2 linked regions of the Rhodopseudomonas palustris genome follow. The protein of the gene in region 1 interacts with the protein of each later gene in a pairwise test. Links are inferred from orthologs where the notes say so. Each region holds a gene or a part of one and is shown on either strand. Other genes may lie near its edges. The genes, in order: pheT and secD.

Region 1 (8,704 bases):
GCAGGCATGGATTGAGGGTATCACAGCAGGAGGAGAGACGCCGCGCGAGGCCGCGCGCTGGTCTGCCGTGGATGGCATTCGAATATGCCAAATGTAAGAATCGCCGTCGCACCTGCCGGTGATGGCCTGCGCCCCGCGCGATGAAGAAAGGCGTCCGCCGATGACAAACCCCGATCCGAAATCCGCCCCGACGGATGCCGCCCCGCCGCGCAAGGATCTCCCCGAAGCGGCCAAGCGTGCCCTCGCCGAAGCCGAAGCCCGCCGCGTCGAAGCCGCCAAGCACGCCGAAGCCCGCGCCAAGGAAGTCCAGGGCCCGAAGGGTCCCGAGCCGACCCGCTACGGCGACTGGGAAGTCAAAGGCATCGCATCGGACTTCTGAGACTTTGGCGGGGCGCCAAGGCTCACCGCAACCGGTGATTGCGCGGAATTGTTGCGCCATCTTTCGACTCGGGTTATCATAGGAATATGTCCCCATATCCGAGAACGAACCCCGTCCGGATTTCGCGGCTGCCCTGGCGCAGCCGGCTGTGGCCGTGGGTGTTCGTGCTCGGTGTTGCGGCCGGCACCATGCTGCCTGCACGGCATTGGCTGCACCTGCCGTGGCTGCAGCCGCCGGCCTCGCAGGGGATCGATAACGACAGCGAGACGGTGTGGCGACGCGCCGGCAACCCGACCACTCGGCATCCGGTCGACGTGCTGTACACCATCGACGGCGACACCTTCGATGCGCGGGTGCATCTATGGCCGGGCACCGACCTGCGCACGCGGGTGCGGCTGCGCGGCATCGATGCGCCGGAACTGAAGGCGCAATGCGCCCGCGAATTGCGGATGGCCGAAGCCGCCGCCGAGGCGCTGCGCCGGCTGCTCGCCGAGGGCGAGGTCGCGATCTACAACATCGGCCCCGACAAATATCAGGGCCGCGTCGTGGCGGACGTAGCGACCAAACGCACCGCCAGCGTGTCGAACGCATTGCTCGACGGCGGCTATGCCCGCGCCTATGGCGGCGGACATCGCGATGGCTGGTGCGACGGACGCTAAGGTTTAGGCGACTGCGCCAAGCTTGGGCGGTCCGGCGAGATCGAGGGCCGGATCGGCTTCGGCGGTCTGCGTCACCAGCGACGGCGCCGTTTCGGACTCATCAATCGGCGGCGCGAACGGGCCGTCACTCTCGACCGGCTTCGGTTTGTCGGCCCAATGCAGCGCGGTGTAGTCGAAGCCGTTGACGATGGTCGGCTTCACCACCTCGAAATACGGCGAGATATCGAAGTCGCGCGGCATGTACAGCGACGAGTGCCGGATATGCAGGATCTCGCGCCGCGCCGCACGGCTGCCGGCCTTGGTGATCTTCGGCAGGATCGGATAGCGCACCGCCTCGAACGCCTGCGCGATCAGCGCCGAACAGATGATCTTGGTCGGGTCACCCGAACCGAGCGCAATCATGCGGCGGCGCCAGCGCTGCGGCAGCGGCAGCGGCACCAGATAGCGCATCAGGTCGATGATGTTCTTGGTGTCGTAGCCGAAGCCGATGCGATTGATCGCGTAGCGACACACCGTGTGGCGGTCCTCGTAGGACAGGCCGACGGGGCGACACACCCGCGTGTGGTAGGCAAGGTGCCGCGACAGCGGCGACGAACTCACCCCTTCGCCGATATTGGCCTCGACCAGCACATGCGGCTCGCCGTCCGGTTCGGTCACGCCATCGATCGGCCCGACATAGAGCGCGGCGTGCGACCAGGTCGACTGCGTCAGATACTTGATGATGCCGGCGATCCGGCTGTTGCCCTCGACCAGCAGGACATCGCCGGGCTCCATGATGGTACGCAGATGGTCGGGATCGCTCGGGGTGAACGGCTCATAGCCGGGCTCTTCCTTCTGCAAGTAGCTGGCGATCAACTTGCCGATGGTCTCGAGCACCACACCCATTGCTGCGCTCCTGCGGGATCCCTACTGCGACATCGTCACATCGCGTTCGTGGACGATCGTCGAGCAAAGCCGTTGCAGTTTAGTTCATCTGGTTCCTGGCGCAGTTACGCATCGTTCACCACGAACGGTTGCCGGCCGGAGGCGATTCCGGCAAGTTGACGGGGTCGGCCGGGCAGTGCGGCACCGCCGAACCAGTCGGCGGACGACGCAAAACGCGACGGAGTTCAACACATTGGTCACAGTCGCGGGACGCCGCACCGTCGCCCCACCGGATAGTCGCCGCGCCGGCCGCCATTGGCCGCGTCGGTCGATCGCCCCGGCCGCCTCCAAGCTTTCGGAAACCATGCAATGACGATTTCGCGACGCAGCCTGCTCGAGGGCCTGCTCGGCGCCACTGCCGGCCTTGCGTTGCTGCCGGCATTAGCAAGCCGAGCGAACGCCGCTCTGCCGCGCGAGGCGGAGGTGGTGGTGGTCGGCGCCGGCGCCGCCGGAATCGCGGCGGCGCGGCGGATCGTGGCGGCCGGCCGCAAGGTGATCGTGGTCGAGGCCGCCTCGGAGATCGGCGGCCGCTGCGTCACCGATACCACCAGCTTCGCAGCGCCGTTCGACCGCGGCGCGCGCTGGCTGCACAGCCCCGACAGCAACCCGCTGGTCCGGCTGGCGCGCAGCTCCGGCTTTGCGGTGACGCCGGTCGCCCCCGGCCAAAAGGTCAGGATCGGACGCCGCAACGCCCGTTCGCGCGAGACCGAGGATTTTCTCGCCGCCTACGTCCGTGCCACCCGCGCCATCAGCGACGCCTCACGCGGCAAGGCCGATATTTCCTGCGCCGCCGCGCTGCCGAACGATCTCGGCGATTGGGCGGCGACGATCGAATATGTGCTGGGCCCTGCGACCACCAGCAAGGACCTGCGCGCGCTGTCGGCGATGGATGCCGCGCGGACGCTGGACCGCACCGCGCTGCTCGGCTGCCCGCAGGGCGTCGGCAGTCTGCTGACTCAGCTCGCGTCCTCGCTGCCGATTGCGCTGTCGACGCCGGTCAAACGGATCGTGTGGAGCGGGCGCGACCTCGCGGTCGAAACCGCGGCCGGCCGGATCGGCGCGCGCGCCATCATCGTCACCGCATCAACCAACGTGCTGACCTCGGGCAATCTGGCGTTCTCCCCCGAACTGCCGAAACGCCAGCTCGACGCCGCAGCGCGGCTGAGCCTTGGCAGCGCCGACCGCATCGCGCTGCAGTTCAAGGGCAATCCGCTCGGGCTGTCGCGCGACGAGACCATCATCGAACGCGCCGACGACATCCGCACCGCGACGCTGATGGGCAATATCGGCGGGACCTCGCTGTGCACGGTCGACGTCGCCGGCTCGTTCGGGCGCCAGCTCGCCGCGCAGGGCGAAGCCGCGATGCAGGATTTCGCGATCGAATGGCTCGGCAAGCTGTTCGGTAGCGACATCGCGGGCGCCGTCGAGCGCAAGGCGGTGACGCGCTGGAACGAGATGCCCTACGTGCTGGGCGCGATGTCGGCGGCGGAGCCCGGCGGCCAGCCGTCGCGCAAGGTGCTGGGCGAGCCGCTCGGCAATCTGTTCTTTGCCGGTGAAGCGACCCACGAAACGCTGTTCGGCACGGTGCAGGGCGCCTGGGAATCCGGCGAGCGCGCCGCCGACGCTGCGCTGAAAAAGATCGGCGCCGTCAAGGAGCCCGCGCCGGAGAAGCCCGCACGCAAACAGAAGCCGCGGCGCGAACCGCAGCGTCAGCGCGAGCAGCGCCCGCCCGCCACCGCGAGCGGCACGCCGTCGTGGTGGCGCTGAGCGGCCTCAGCCGCGCAGGCTGCCGCCGGTCTTCTTGGTGACTTCCGCCACGATCTTGGCCGCGACCGCCTCGATCTCCTGATCGGTCATGGTCTTGTCGCGCGGCTGCAGCGTCACGGCGATCGCCACCGACTTCTTGTCGGGATCGATGCCCTTGCCTTCATAGACGTCGAACACGCTGACCGAAGTGATCAGCTTCTTATCGACGCCCTGCGCGGCGCGGACGATATCGGCAACCGCGACCTTGCGATCGACGATGAAGGCGAAGTCGCGCGACACCGGGTGGAACGCAGACAATTCCAGCGCCGGCTTGGCGCGGGTCGGCCGCTGCTTCGGATCGGGGATCTTCTCCAGAATCACCTCGAACGCCACCAGCGGGCCATCGGCTCCGAGCTGTTCGAGCACCCGCGGATGCAGCTCACCGAAATAGCCGAGCACGTTCTGCGGCCCGATCTGGATCGCGCCGGAGCGGCCCGGATGCAGCCAGGCCGGCAGCTTATTGGTGGCGATCTGCAGACCCGCCATCGGCGCACCGGCCGCAGCCAGCACCGCGAACGCATCGGCCTTGGCATCGAGCGCGGTCGCCTGCGCCGAGCCCGACCAATGCCGGCCGAGGCCGGCGGAGGACGCAACGCCATGGCGGACGCCGCTCGCAGCCATGAACTGATCCTGCGGCCGGTCGCCCTTGAACACCTGCCCGACTTCGAACAGCGCCAGATCGGCCGAACCGCGATCGGCGTTGGCCTGGGCGGCTGCGATCAGGCCGGGCAACAGGCTCGGCCGCATGTCGGACAGATCGGAGGCGATCGGATTGGCCAGCGCCAGCTCTGGCTGGCCGCCACCGAAAGCTTCGGCGAACGGCTTGGAGATGAACGACCAGGTCACCGCCTCGGTCAGGCCGCGCGCCGCCAGCGCGCGCTTGGCACGGTGGGTGCGGTTCTGGATCTGGGTGAGCACCGGCTTGCGCGGGGCATCGCCGCGCTCGAACGGCGTCAGCGGCACCTTGTCGACGCCGACGATCCGAACGATTTCCTCGACGATATCGGCTTTGCCGTGGACGTCGCTGCGCCACGACGGCACCGCGACCTTCACCACCGGCGCCTGACCGACGACGGTGAAGCCGAGATGATTGAGGATGCGGCGGATCTCGGTGAGCGACACTTCGATGCCGGCCAGCCGCTTCACCTCGGCGAGCGGGAAGTCGATGATCTTGTCGTCGGCGAACGGATTGCCGACCACCACCACGTCCGACGGCGTGCCGCCGCAGAACTCCATCACCAGCTTGGTGGCGAGTTCGAGCCCGGGCAGCATGAAGGCCGGATCGACGCCGCGCTCGAAGCGGTAGCGCGCATCGGTGTTGATGCCGAGCTTGCGGCCAGACTGGGCGATGTTGATCTCGTTCCACAACGCCGATTCGATCAGCACGTCGGTGGTCTCGGCCGAACAGCCGGACACTTCACCGCCCATGATGCCGGCGAGCGATTCGACGCCGTGGTCGTCGGCGATGACGCAGACCGACGAATCGAGCGTGTAGGTGCGGCCGTCGAGCGCCAGCAGCGTCTCGCCGTCCTTGGCGCGGCGCACCACCAGATTGCCCTTCACCTTGGCGGCGTCGAACACGTGCAGCGGGCGCGAGCGATCGAACGTCAGGTAGTTGGTGATGTCGACCAGCGCGTTGATCGGGCGCAGCCCGATCGCGGTCAGGCGCTTCTGCAGCCATTCCGGCGACGGGCCGTTCTTGACGCCCTTCACCAACCGCAGCGCGAAGCCGGGGCACAGCTTGCTGTCTTCGACCGTGACGCTGACCGGGCACGGGAATTCGCCCTTGATCTGCTTGATGCCCGGGTCTTTGAACTTGCCCATGTCGGCGGCGGCGAGATCGCGCGCGATGCCATGCACGCCGGCGCAGTCCTGCCGGTTCGGCGTCAGGTTGATGTCGAGCACCGGATCGCCGAGCCCGGCCCAGGCGGCATAGGGCGTTCCGACCGGCGCATCGGCCGGCAGCTCGATGATGCCGTCGTGATCTTCGGAAATTTCCAGCTCGGCCGCGGAGCACAGCATGCCGCGGCTTTCGACGCCGCGAATATTGCCGATGCCGAGCGTGAAGTCCTTGGCCGGAATATAGGTGCCGGGCGGCGCGAACACGGTGACGAGGCCGGCGCGCGCATTCGGCGCGCCGCATACCACCTGCACGGGCGCGCCGCCGTCACCGACGTCCACCGTGCAGACCTGCAGCTTGTCGGCGTTGGGGTGCTTGGCGGCGGTCAGCACCTTGGCGATGATGAACGGCGCCAGCACCTTCGCCTTGTCCTCGATGCCCTCGACCTCAAGCCCGATCATGGTGAGCTTGTCGGCGAGCTTTTCCAGCGGCTCGTCGGTGTCGAGATGATCTTTCAGCCAGGAGAGCGTGAGTTTCATCGGTTGTTACTTCCGTCTGGCCGCGCAGTGGGCGCGTCGTACTGAATGCTCAAGGTCGTGCCCGCGTCGCCCTCACCCCAGCCCTCTCCCGCAAGCGGGAGAGGGAGCAGGCCGTGCCGAATGGAGAGGCTGCGGGCCATGTCGTTAGTCCGAATCGTCCGATGACGGGCGCTGCGTTGCTTCGTTTTGTTTAGGCCGCAGCTTCCCCGCACGCTCGGCGCGCTCCCTCTCCCGCTTGCGGGAGAGGGTTGGGGTGAGGGCTCTTGCGGCGAGCTCGGACGCGATGCTCTGCAGCACCCCGTCGCGATTGCTCATCACCTCGGCATTGCTGAAGCGGATCACTCGAAACCCGCGCGCCTCGATCGCCGCCGTGCGGGCCGCATCAGCGCGCTCAGCGTCATCAGCAAAATGCTGACCGCCGTCGAGTTCGACCACCAGTTTTTTCGCGTGGCAGGCGAAGTCGGCGATGTACGGCCCGATCGGCACCTGACGCTTGAACGAAGCCCCGTCGAGCTGCTTGTCGCGCAGCGCCGACCACATCAGCCGCTCGGCATCGGTGGATTTTTTGCGCAGCTCGCGCGCGTGGCGGCGCTGGCCGGGGGAGACGCTCCAGCTCGGCTGCTTCGGATCGTCCATCGCAAGCTCCGTGCCCGTGTCGCCCTCACCCCAACCCTCTCCCGCAAGCGGGAGAGGGAGTTCGCCGTGCCGGGTTGCGAGGGCTTCAATCATTTCAACAACAGATCGTTTTCAACTATCAGCGTCCGAGTTCAGCCGCGTAGCTCCCAAAGGCCGCGGCCTGCCCCCTCTCCCGCTTGCGGGAGAGGGCTGGGGTGAGGGCACTTGCGCCGAGCACGGCGCTCGCGCACGTCCAACTCACGAACTCAATCCCCCCGCCAGCGTCGGGATGTCGAGCGGCTTGAAGCCGTAGTGATTGAGCCAGCGCACGTCGGCTTCGAACAGCTGCCGCAGGTCGCTCATGCCGTATTTCAGCATCGCGATGCGATCGATGCCCATGCCCCAGGCAAAGCCTTGATACTCGTCCGGATCGAGGCCGCAGGCGGTCAGCACGTTCGGGTGCACCATGCCGCAGCCGAGAATCTCCAGCCAGTCTTCGCCTTCGCCGAACCGGATCTCGTCCTTGCCGCGGCGGCACTGGATATCGACTTCCAGCGACGGCTCGGTGAACGGGAAGAACGACGGCCGGAACCGCATATTGACGTTGTCGACCTCGAAGAACGCCTTGCAGAACTCGTGCAGGATCCACTTCAGGTGGCCGAGATGGCTGCCCTTGTCGATCACCAGGCCTTCGACCTGATGGAACATCGGCGTGTGGGTCTGGTCCGAGTCGCTGCGATAGGTGCGGCCGGGACAAATCACCCGGATCGGCGGCCGCTGCGACAGCATGGTCCGGACCTGCACCGGCGAGGTGTGGGTGCGGAGCAAGAGGCGCGAGCCGTCTTCCTTCGGGTTGAAATAGAAGGTGTCGTGCATCTCCCGGGCCGGATGGCCTTCGGGGAAGTTCAGCTTGGTGAAGTTGTAGTCGTCGGTCTCGATGTCCGGACCTTCGGCGATCGAGAAGCCCATGTCGGCGAAGATTGCGGTGAGCTCATCCCACACCTGGCTGAGCGGATGCAGCCGGCCCTGCTCGGCGGCGGGCTCGCGCATCGGCAAGGTGACGTCGATGGTTTCGGCGGCCAGCTTGGCGTCGAGCGCGGCGGCCTTCAGCACGTCGCGGCGGGCGGTCAGCGCCTCGGTCACCGCTTCCTTGGCGCGATTGATCGCCGCGCCCTCGGTCTTGCGCTGCTCGGGGTCCATCTTGCCGAGCGTGGCGAGCAGCGCCGAGATCGAGCCCTTCTTGCCGAGCGCTCCGACACGGACCGCTTCGAGCGCGGCCTCGTCTGAAGCCGCCGCGATATCGGCGAGGATTTGGGATTGCAGGTTTTCGAGATTGGACATGAGCCGCCGTTCCCCTCAAGAAGTCATGCCCGGGCTTGACCCGGGCATCCATCGCTTCTCGAAAGATGGATCGCCGGGTCAAGCCCGGCGATGACGGTCAACCCGTTGAACGTCGGGGCCGCCGATGCGGCCTCGAATGAACCTCAGGCTGCGAGCGCAGCCTTGGCCTTCTCGGCGATCGCCTGGAACGCCGCCGGCTCGTTGATCGCGAGATCCGACAGCACCTTGCGGTCGACGACGATGCCGGACTTCGACAGGCCGTTGATGAACACGCTGTAGGTCATGCCGAACGGACGCACCGCGGCATTGAGGCGCTGGATCCACAGCGCGCGGAACGTCCGCTTCTTGCGCTTGCGATCCCGGAACGCGTACTGGCCGGCCTTGTCGACCGCAGCCTTGGCGGTGCGGATCGTATTCTTCCGACGACCGCGATAACCCTTGGCGAGCTTGTAGACCTTCTTATGCTTGGCGTGAGCCGTCACACCGCGTTTAACGCGAGCCATGACTGATCTCCTTCATCTGAATTTGGTTTGGACGGCCGCGATGCGGCCCGATGAGGCTGCCGCGCAAGGCGCGGCGTGAACGGTCAGGCGTTCGGCAA
Region 2 (8,588 bases), 3.1 Mb from region 1 along the record:
CGGAGGAATGGGCCAGCGTTGTGGTCGCGACCGGCCCGCTGACCTCGGCGCCGCTCGCCGACGCCATCCGCAGCCTCACCGACGAGACTGCGCTGGCGTTCTTCGATGCGATCGCGCCGATCGTGCACCGCGACTCGATCGATATGTCGGTGGCGTGGTTCCAGTCCCGCTACGACAAGGTCGGCCCCGGCGGCACCGGCGCCGACTATCTGAATTGCCCGATGACGCGCGAGCAGTACGACGCCTTCGTCGACGCGCTGATCGAGGGCGAGAAGGTCGACTTCAAGGATTGGGAAAAGGACACGCCATATTTCGACGGCTGCCTGCCGATCGAAGTGATGGCCGAGCGCGGCCGCGAGACGCTGCGGCACGGGCCGATGAAGCCGGTCGGCCTGACCAACCCGCACAACCCGACGGTCAAGCCCTACGCCATCGTGCAGCTCCGGCAGGACAACAAGCTGGGCACGCTGTACAACATGGTTGGCTTCCAAACCAAGTTGAAGCACGGCGCGCAACTGCGTGTTTTCCGTACCATCCCGGGGCTCGAAAACGCTGAGTTTGCAAGGCTTGGCGGCCTGCACCGCAACACGTTTCTGAACTCGCCGAAACTGCTCGACGAAAGCCTCCGGCTTCACGCGGCGCCCCGGCTGCGGTTCGCCGGGCAGATGACCGGCTGCGAGGGCTACGTCGAATCCGCTAGCGTCGGGCTTTTCGCTGGCCTGGCCGCAGCAGCCGATGTGCTCGGAGCGCCGCTGGCTCCGCCGCCGCCGACCACAGCGCTTGGCGCCCTGCTCGGCCACATCACCGGCGGCCACATCGAAACCATCGATGCCGGCCCGCGCTCGTTTCAGCCGATGAACATCAACTTCGGCCTTTTCCCGCCGCTCGCCAACCCGCCGACCAAAGGCCCGGACGGCAAGCGCCTGCGCGGTCCGGAGAAGTCGGTCGCCAAGAAGCAGGCCCTCAGCGCCCGCGCCCTCGCCGACATCGACGGCTGGATCGCCGCGCATCTGAAGCTGCCGAAGGCGGCGTAGTCGTTCGTCGCGCGTCGCTGTCTGAAGGCGCACAAGCCTTCTCCATCATTGCGAGCGGAGCGAAGCAATCCAGAGCTTCATGCACAGCGCTGGATTGCTTCGTCGCTTCGCTCCTCGCAATGACGCGGAGAGGTCCCGTTACATACGAAACAGCTTGCTCCGGCTCGCTCGCCACAGCGTCCACAACGTCGCTAGGCGCGAGCGATCGAACGGCGTGAACGGATCGCGTTCCGGGGACGCCAGCCGGTCGAGATCGCGGCGCGCAAGCGCCAGCGGCAGGAAGGCGGGGCGTACTGAAGCCGGCAGCTCGGTCAGCTCCTGCAGCGCCTGATCGAGATGCTTGCGGGCGTCCGCAATGACATCGGCGAGCGCGGATTTCAGCGCGGGGGCCGATTGGCCGCCGAACACCTGCTCCAAGTCGCAGCCGTGCCGCTGCAGCACATCGTTCGGCAGATACAGCTGACGACGCGCGGAATCATAAGGCAGCCGCGCCACGATGCGCGCGACTCCGACCACAACTCCGGCGTGCCGCGCCACGTGATCGATCGCTTCTGCTTGCGCGCCGGTGTGGCCAAGAACGCGGGCGCCGAGCGCGAGAAGCGTCCCATCGGTCTCCACCAGATGCGGCTCGAGTACCGTCCAGTCCGGCATCGGGTCGTTATAGAGATCGAAGATGTGCGCCTCGATCAGCCGCGTCAGCGGTTCGATCCGTAGCCCGTGCTCGGCGATCGCCCGGGTCAGCTCGGCCGCGACCGGATTACCCTCGGCGCCGCCATGTGCCGACCCGGCAAGCAGATCCGTCCACCACTGCAGGCGGACCTCGCCGGGCAGCGGCTGGCTGACCTGACTGCGAACCCGCACGATCTCGGCATTGAAGGCAGCGAGCGCCAGCAGCGACCGGCGTTTCTCGGGTGGGACGAACAGCGTCGCCGCATAGCGGTCGAAGTCGGCCTCGCGCACCAAATTGGCGCAGAACGCAGCAGCGCCGGTGTCGGCCGTCTTGCTCATGGTACCGCGATCAGCGCAGCGGCGACCCGCCGCCGCTCGCCGATCATGATGTTGTAGGTGCGGATCGCCGGACCGGTCTGCATTGTGTCGAGCACGACGTTGACGCTGCGCAGCGCCTCACGCAGCTGCCGCGGCGCGATCCAGACATCGGCGCCGGTACCGACGATCAGCGTGTCGATCGCGTTGGCGTTATCGAACACGCGCTGCAGACTGTAGCGGTCGATCTGCTCCGGCTTGGTCACGTCCCAGCCCCACACCGCATCGGGCAGAAACAGCAGCGATCCCTGATGCGACATGTCGGCGAAATAGAACCCGCCTTTGCCGTAGGCGTCGACCGCGGCCATGCGGGGAAAGTGCGGAAACTCGGAGCGCTGCGCCACGAGCTAGCGTCCTGCGTCGAGCGTTGGCGTCATGCGGCGGCACCCTACAGGTTTGCGCCGCTCGGCAGCGAGCGGCGACAGCGCGTCAATGCGGTGGCACGGCAACGGTTCAAACAAGCCGGCCGGGGCTGCCTCTTGCCAGCAGCCCTGCCCGCCTGACTTACCGCTTCTTCGGCTTACCGGCCTTGGCCGGCTTGGCGGCCGGTGCGGTCGGCTCCGGATCGACAAACCGCGCCGGAACCTCTTCAGCCGCGGGCGGCGCGACCGGCTCGGGCTTCGCCGGCTTCTCAGCCGGCTCGTCGAGCCGATGGGTGCCGACGCCGAGATAGATCAGGATCGGTGCCGCGATGAAGATCGAGGTGTAGGTGCCGACCAGCACCACGCCGAACATCATCACCGCCGTGAACGAGTGGATCGCATGGCCGCCGAACAGCAGCAGCGCGAGCAGAGCCAGCGTCACGGTGACGTGGGTGATGATCGAGCGCGACAGCGTCGAGTTGATCGACTCGTTGAGCAGCTGCGGCATCGGCATCTTTTTGTAGCGCCGCAGCATCTCGCGGATACGATCGTAGATCACGACGGTGTCGTTCAGCGAGTAGCCGAGAATGGTCAGCAGCGCCGCGATCGAGGTCAGGTCGAAGTCGACCTGACTGATCGACATGAAGCCGATCGTCAGCACGATATCGTGCACGTTGGCGATCATTGCGCCGAGTGCGAACTGCCATTCGAACCGGAACCAGAGATAGACCAGGATGCCCAGGATCGCGACCATCAGGCCGAGCATGCCGAACGCGAGCAGCTCGCTCGAGACGCGCGGGCCGACCACTTCGACGCGGCGATAGTCGACCGAGTCGCCGAGCGCGGCGCGCACCTTCTGCACAGCCGCCTGCTGGGCTTGGTCGCCACCGGGCTGCTCGGCGATACGGATCAGCACTTCGGCCGGACCGCCGAACTGCTGCAGCTGCACATCGCCGAGGTTGAGCTTGCTCAGCGTGTCGCGCATGCCCGCGATATCGGCCGCACCGGAATGAGCGCGGACTTCGAGCAGCGTGCCGCCGCGGAAGTCGATGCCGAAATTCAGCCCGTGGGTGAAGAACAGCGTGATCGCGGCGATCGACAGCACCGCCGAGATCGGGAAGCTGATGCGGCGGAAGCGGGTGAAGTCGAAGTGGGTGTTGTCGGGAACGATGCGCAGCGACGGCAGCCAGCCGAAGATGCTGACGACCGTCAGCACCGCAATCAGAACGCCCAGCCCGACCAAAATCCAGTGTGTCACGTGTGGCTCTCTCGGATTCGATGCGTCAGATCGGCACGTGGTGCGGCCGCTTCCAGCGCACCCAGGTCGCGACGATCAGTCGGGTCAAAGTGAAGGCGGTAAACACCGTGGTGATGATGCCGATACCAAGCGTCACCGCGAAACCGCGCACCGGACCGGTGCCGATATAGAACAGCACGGCGGCGGCGATGAAGGTGGTGATGTTGGAGTCGAGAATCGTCGCCAGCGCGCGTTTGAAGCCGGCGTCGATCGCCGAGATCGCGTTTCGGCCTGCGCGAATCTCCTCGCGGATGCGCTCGTAGATCAGCACGTTACTGTCGACCGCGATGCCGACCGTGAGCACGATGCCGGCGATGCCAGGCAGCGTCAGGGTGGCGTTGAGCAACGACAGAATGCCGAAGATCATCGCGACGTTGACCGCCACCGCGAGGTTGGCGAACACGCCGAACAGCCGGTAGGTCAGCAGCATGAACACGATGACGAGGATCGAGCCGACATAGGCGGCGCGTTCGCCCTTCTCGATCGAGTCCTGGCCAAGGCCCGGACCGACGGTGCGTTCTTCGATGATGGTCAGCGGCGCCGGCAGCGCGCCGGCGCGCAGCAGGATCGCCAGGTCGTTGGCGCCCTGCACCGTGAAGCTGCCGGAGATCTGACCGGAGCCGCCGGTGATCGGCTCGCGGATCACCGGAGCAGAAATCACCTCGTTGTCGAGCACGATGGCGAACGGCAGGCCGACGTTCTCGGTGGTGGCGCGGGCGAATTTGCGGGCGCCGTTGGTGTTGAAGCGGAACGAGACGATCGGCTCGCCGGTGCGCTGGTCGAAGCCGGGCTGCGCGTCGGTAAGATCGGCGCCCGACACCAGCACCTGCTTCTTGATCACGTAAGGCTGCTTCGGCGACGACGCGCTCATCAGCAATTCGGAATCCGGCGGGACGTTGCCACCCATCGCCTGGTCGCCCGACACCGAGCTGTCCACCATGCGGAAGTCGAGCTTGGCGGTCTTGCCGAGCAGCTCCTTCAGCCGGGTCGGATCCTGCAGACCGGGCACCTGGACCAGAATGCGGTCGGCGCCCTGGCGCTGGATCAACGGCTCGACGGTACCGAGTTCGTTGACGCGGCGTTCGACGATCTGAATCGACTGATCGACCGACTGACGGACACGGTCGGCGATCGCGGCCTGCGGCACCGTCAGGCGGATCAGGCCGCCGCCAGCGTCGGAGACTTCGAGGCTACGCTGGCCATTCGAGCCGAGCAGACCGCCGAGTGGCTGCGACAGCTCACGCAGCTTGGCGAGCGCGGCCGGAACATCCGTGTCCTTGCTGATCCGGACCTCGACCGAGTCACCCTTGGTCGCGAGACCCGTATAGGCGATCCGGGCTTCGCGCAGCACCCGGCGGGCGTCGTCGCGAACCGAATCGAGCTTGTCCTTCTTCACCGAATTGGCGTCGACCTCGAGCAGGATGTGCGAGCCACCCTGCAGGTCGAGGCCGAGCACCAGATGTCGCTGCGCCCATTTCGGCCAGCTCTTGACGGTGCTCTCGGGGAAGAAATTGGGAACGGCGCAAAGGCACACTGCCAGCGCCGTCAGGATGATCGCCAGCGCCTTCCACCGTGAGATATAAAGCATCGAGTTGTCCCGTCAGAAACCGAAAGAGGCGGCGCGTCCAAGCATCAGCTCGACGCAGTGTCGTCCTTCGCCGGCTCGGTCTTGTCGCCCTCGGTCTTGGCCGGAGCGTCCTTGTCCTTCTTGCCCTTGGCCTTGCCATTGGCTTCGGGAGCATCCTTGACCGGCTCGCCCTTGCTGCGGACGCCGGTGATCATCTGGCGCATCTGGCGTGCGCGAATCCCGTCTGCAAGCTCGAACTCGACGGTATCATCATCGATCACCTTGGTGACCTTGCCGACCAGACCACCCGAGGTGATGATGGTGTCGCCGCGGCGAATGTTCTTCACCATCTCGGCGTGCTCTTTGACCTTCTTCTGCTGCGGGCGCAGGATCAGGAAATACATGATGACAAAGATCAGCGCGAACGGCAGCAGCGACATGATCATGCTGTTGGCGTCGCCGCCGGCGGCAGCAGCCTGGGCGTAAGCGGGCGTAACGAACATTCGGATTCCCCGTGAAAGCAAGCGAGCCGGCCCGGCGCGGAAGCGTCGGCCGGGGGGCGCAAATTCGCGCGGACTATAACCGCCGCGGTCCCAATTGCAACGCTGCCACCCGCCTCATAGCGCTCCCATTTCCATGGGTTGCCGGGGGTGACATGGCCCGATATGGCTGCGGCATCAGGAAGTGCAAGCATGGCCAAAAAGACAAAATCCCGCCCCGCCAAAGCCGCCCCGAAGTCCGCCACCCGCAAGCCCGCCCGTGCAGCGGCGGCAAAGCGCCGCCCATCGGGGACGTCCCCCGGCGCGCCCCTCGACGGCGCATTGCTGGAGCGGATCGCCAAGGCCTTGGAGGGCATTTCCGCCCACCTGGCGGGCACTTCCGCCGCCCCGGCCGATGCCGCGCTGAATTCGGCGGATGCGTTCATCTGGCAGCCCGAGGGGCGTCTCGCACCGGTTCCCCGGGTCAGCCGGGTCGACCTGTCGCTGCTGCAGGGCGTCGACCGGATGCGCGACACGCTGATCGAAAATACCGAGCGGTTCGCTACCGGCCTGCCCGCCAATAACGCGCTGCTGTGGGGCGCGCGCGGGATGGGCAAATCGTCGCTGGTCAAAGCCGCTCACGCGCATGTCAACGAGCGGCCCGACGTCGCCGGACGGCTGAAGCTGATCGAAATTCACCGCGAGGACATCGAGAGCCTGCCGGCGCTGATGACGCTGCTGCGCGCCTCCGACTTCCGATTCATCGTGTTCTGCGACGATCTGTCGTTCGACGGCAACGACGCCTCGTACAAATCGCTCAAGGCCGTGCTCGAAGGCGGCATCGAGGGCCGCCCCGACAACGTCATTCTGTACGCGACCTCGAACCGGCGGCATCTGCTGCCGCGCGACATGATGGAGAACGAGCGCTCGACCGCGATCAATCCAGGCGAAGCGGTCGAGGAAAAGGTGTCGCTGTCCGACCGGTTCGGCCTCTGGCTCGGCTTCCACAAATGCAGCCAGGATGAATTCCTAGCGATGGTGCGCGGCTACTGCGCGCACTACGACATCGCGATCGACGACGAGCAGCTCGAGCGCGAAGCGCTGGAATGGTCGACCACGCGCGGCTCCCGCTCCGGCCGCGTCGCCTGGCAGTTCGTGCAGGATCTCGCCGGCCGCCTCAAGGTGCGACTCGGAACCAAGTAACAGCCTTCACGAGTTCGGTTCGATCAACAGTCGAACCGGACTCGGAGCTTACCGAGTTCGCAAACCGAACATCTCGTCCCTAAACTGCAGTCTCGATTCGCGGACACGCGCCGCCGCGCTGGCGGTCGTGTTGCCGCGTCGATCATGCGACCTTGAGGGCAAAGGCCGTGCGCACGTCCATCATCTGGGTTTCTGCCGTGCTCGCCGCATCCTGCGGCGCTGCGCAAGCTGGGGATCTGTCGCGGCCTCCGGCCGTCAAAGCCATTCCGGCCTGGAGCTGGACCGGCTTCTATCTCGGCGGCCATCTCGGCGCCGGATTTGGAACCGCGAAGGTCGACAACCCGTTTGGACCGTCGATCTACGGCGACACCGTGCGCGCCCCCAAAGCCCTGGCCGGTCTGCAGGCCGGCTACAACTGGCAGGCTCCCGGATCGCCCTGGGTGCTTGGTGTTGAACTCGATGCGTCGGCGATCGACGCCGACGGCACCGACACCTGCCTCGCTTACTCCGGTCAGTTCGTCTCAGCGAACTGCCGCGTGCGCGAACATATGCTGGGCACCCTCACCGGCCGGCTCGGCCACAGTTTCGGTCCCGACGGGCGCTCGCTGATGTACTTAAAAGGCGGCGGCGCGGTTCTGGTCGGCAACTTCCGGATGACGACCAACGCCTCCGACTATCTCAATCAGCCGGCTGCTGAGCTCGACACCACGCGGTGGGGCTGGACCGTCGGCGCCGGGATCGAGTACGCGCTGTCGTCGCGCTGGGCGGTGCGCGCCGAATACGACTACGCCAATTTCGGTCGCCGCGGCATCGACACGCCCGGCGGCGGCTTTCTGCAGATTCCGTTCGACCCAAAGACCCTGGTCGACACCGCCGGCGCCCCCACGCAGGTGCATCAGGACATGCACCTGATAAAGCTCGGGCTGAACTATTACTTCGGCCGCGGCGACGGCGGTTTCGATCAGGCGCCGCTGCTGCCGGTGAAAGCGCACGCGGCCGATCGCTGGTCGGCCTGGCAGTTCGAAGTCGGCGCCCGTTACTGGTACAGCCACGGCCGCTATCAGAACGATCTGACGATGAGCACCAACAGCGCGCTCCAGGAACATCTGGTATCGCGCCTCACCTACGAGAGCGACGGTCATTCCGGCGAAGTGTTCTGGCGGATCGACGGTCCGCAAAAGCTGTTTCTCAAGGGATTTGCCGGCGGCGGTGGGTTGGTGGCCGGCAAGATGAACGACGAAGACTGGTTCCCCACCTATCCAAAAGGCGCGACTGCGTATTCGAACACAGATCACAACAAGGTCACCGGCACGATCGGGTACGCGACGCTGGACGTGGGCATCGATCTGTTCAGCGACACGTTCGGCAAGCTCGGCGTGTTCGCCGGCTACAATTTCTACCGCGACCGCAAGGATGCGTTCAATTGCCACCAGATCGCGCTTGCTTTTCCGACAGCATTCTGCGGATCGTCGGATGGAATTTCGATCAGCCAGTACGAAGACTGGCACTCGCTGCGGATCGGCGCCAACGGCACTTTGGCTGTCGCGCCGAACACCAAGCTGGTCGTCGACGCGGCTTATCTGCCTTACACGCATATTTCCG

Evidence for each region.
Region 2: the proteins of pheT (region 1) and secD interact in binary tests that used the Escherichia coli proteins (3 or more experiments, as listed by UniProt). The link is inferred for Rhodopseudomonas palustris from one-to-one orthologs.

The regions. Positions count from the first base shown.
Region 1 is NZ_CP019966.1:38,515-47,218, forward strand. The notes cover bases 3,442-6,511. They hold pheT (phenylalanine--tRNA ligase subunit beta), read right to left. Parts: upstream 6,148-6,511; coding sequence 3,736-6,147; downstream 3,442-3,735. Other genes in these bases: RPPS3_RS00180 (flavin monoamine oxidase family protein), read left to right, coding at 3,442-3,729; RPPS3_RS00190 (endonuclease domain-containing protein), read right to left, coding at 6,292-6,511. In the rest of the region: RPPS3_RS00160 (RsmB/NOP family class I SAM-dependent RNA methyltransferase), read right to left, coding at 1-8; RPPS3_RS00165 (DUF1674 domain-containing protein), read left to right, coding at 161-379; RPPS3_RS00170 (thermonuclease family protein), read left to right, coding at 466-1,038; RPPS3_RS00175 (YiiX/YebB-like N1pC/P60 family cysteine hydrolase), read right to left, coding at 1,042-1,923; more of RPPS3_RS00180, read left to right, coding at 2,272-3,441; more of RPPS3_RS00190, read right to left, coding at 6,512-6,783; pheS (phenylalanine--tRNA ligase subunit alpha), read right to left, coding at 7,021-8,103; rplT (50S ribosomal protein L20), read right to left, coding at 8,247-8,606; rpmI (50S ribosomal protein L35), read right to left, coding at 8,690-8,704.
Region 2 is NZ_CP019966.1:3,111,840-3,120,427, forward strand. Bases 3,025-5,978 are described here. They hold secD (protein translocase subunit SecD), read right to left. Parts: upstream 5,326-5,978; coding sequence 3,724-5,325; downstream 3,025-3,723. Other genes in these bases: secF (protein translocase subunit SecF), read right to left, coding at 3,025-3,698; yajC (preprotein translocase subunit YajC), read right to left, coding at 5,370-5,807. In the rest of the region: methylenetetrahydrofolate--tRNA-(uracil(54)-C(5))-methyltransferase (FADH(2)-oxidizing) TrmFO, read left to right, coding at 1-1,034; RPPS3_RS14550 (phytoene/squalene synthase family protein), read right to left, coding at 1,173-2,042; RPPS3_RS14555 (Mth938-like domain-containing protein), read right to left, coding at 2,039-2,422; more of secF, read right to left, coding at 2,583-3,024; RPPS3_RS14575 (ATP-binding protein), read left to right, coding at 5,997-6,986; RPPS3_RS14580 (outer membrane protein), read left to right, coding at 7,154-8,588. UniProt on the Escherichia coli protein: Part of the Sec protein translocase complex. Interacts with the SecYEG preprotein conducting channel. SecDF uses the proton motive force (PMF) to complete protein translocation after the ATP-dependent function of SecA.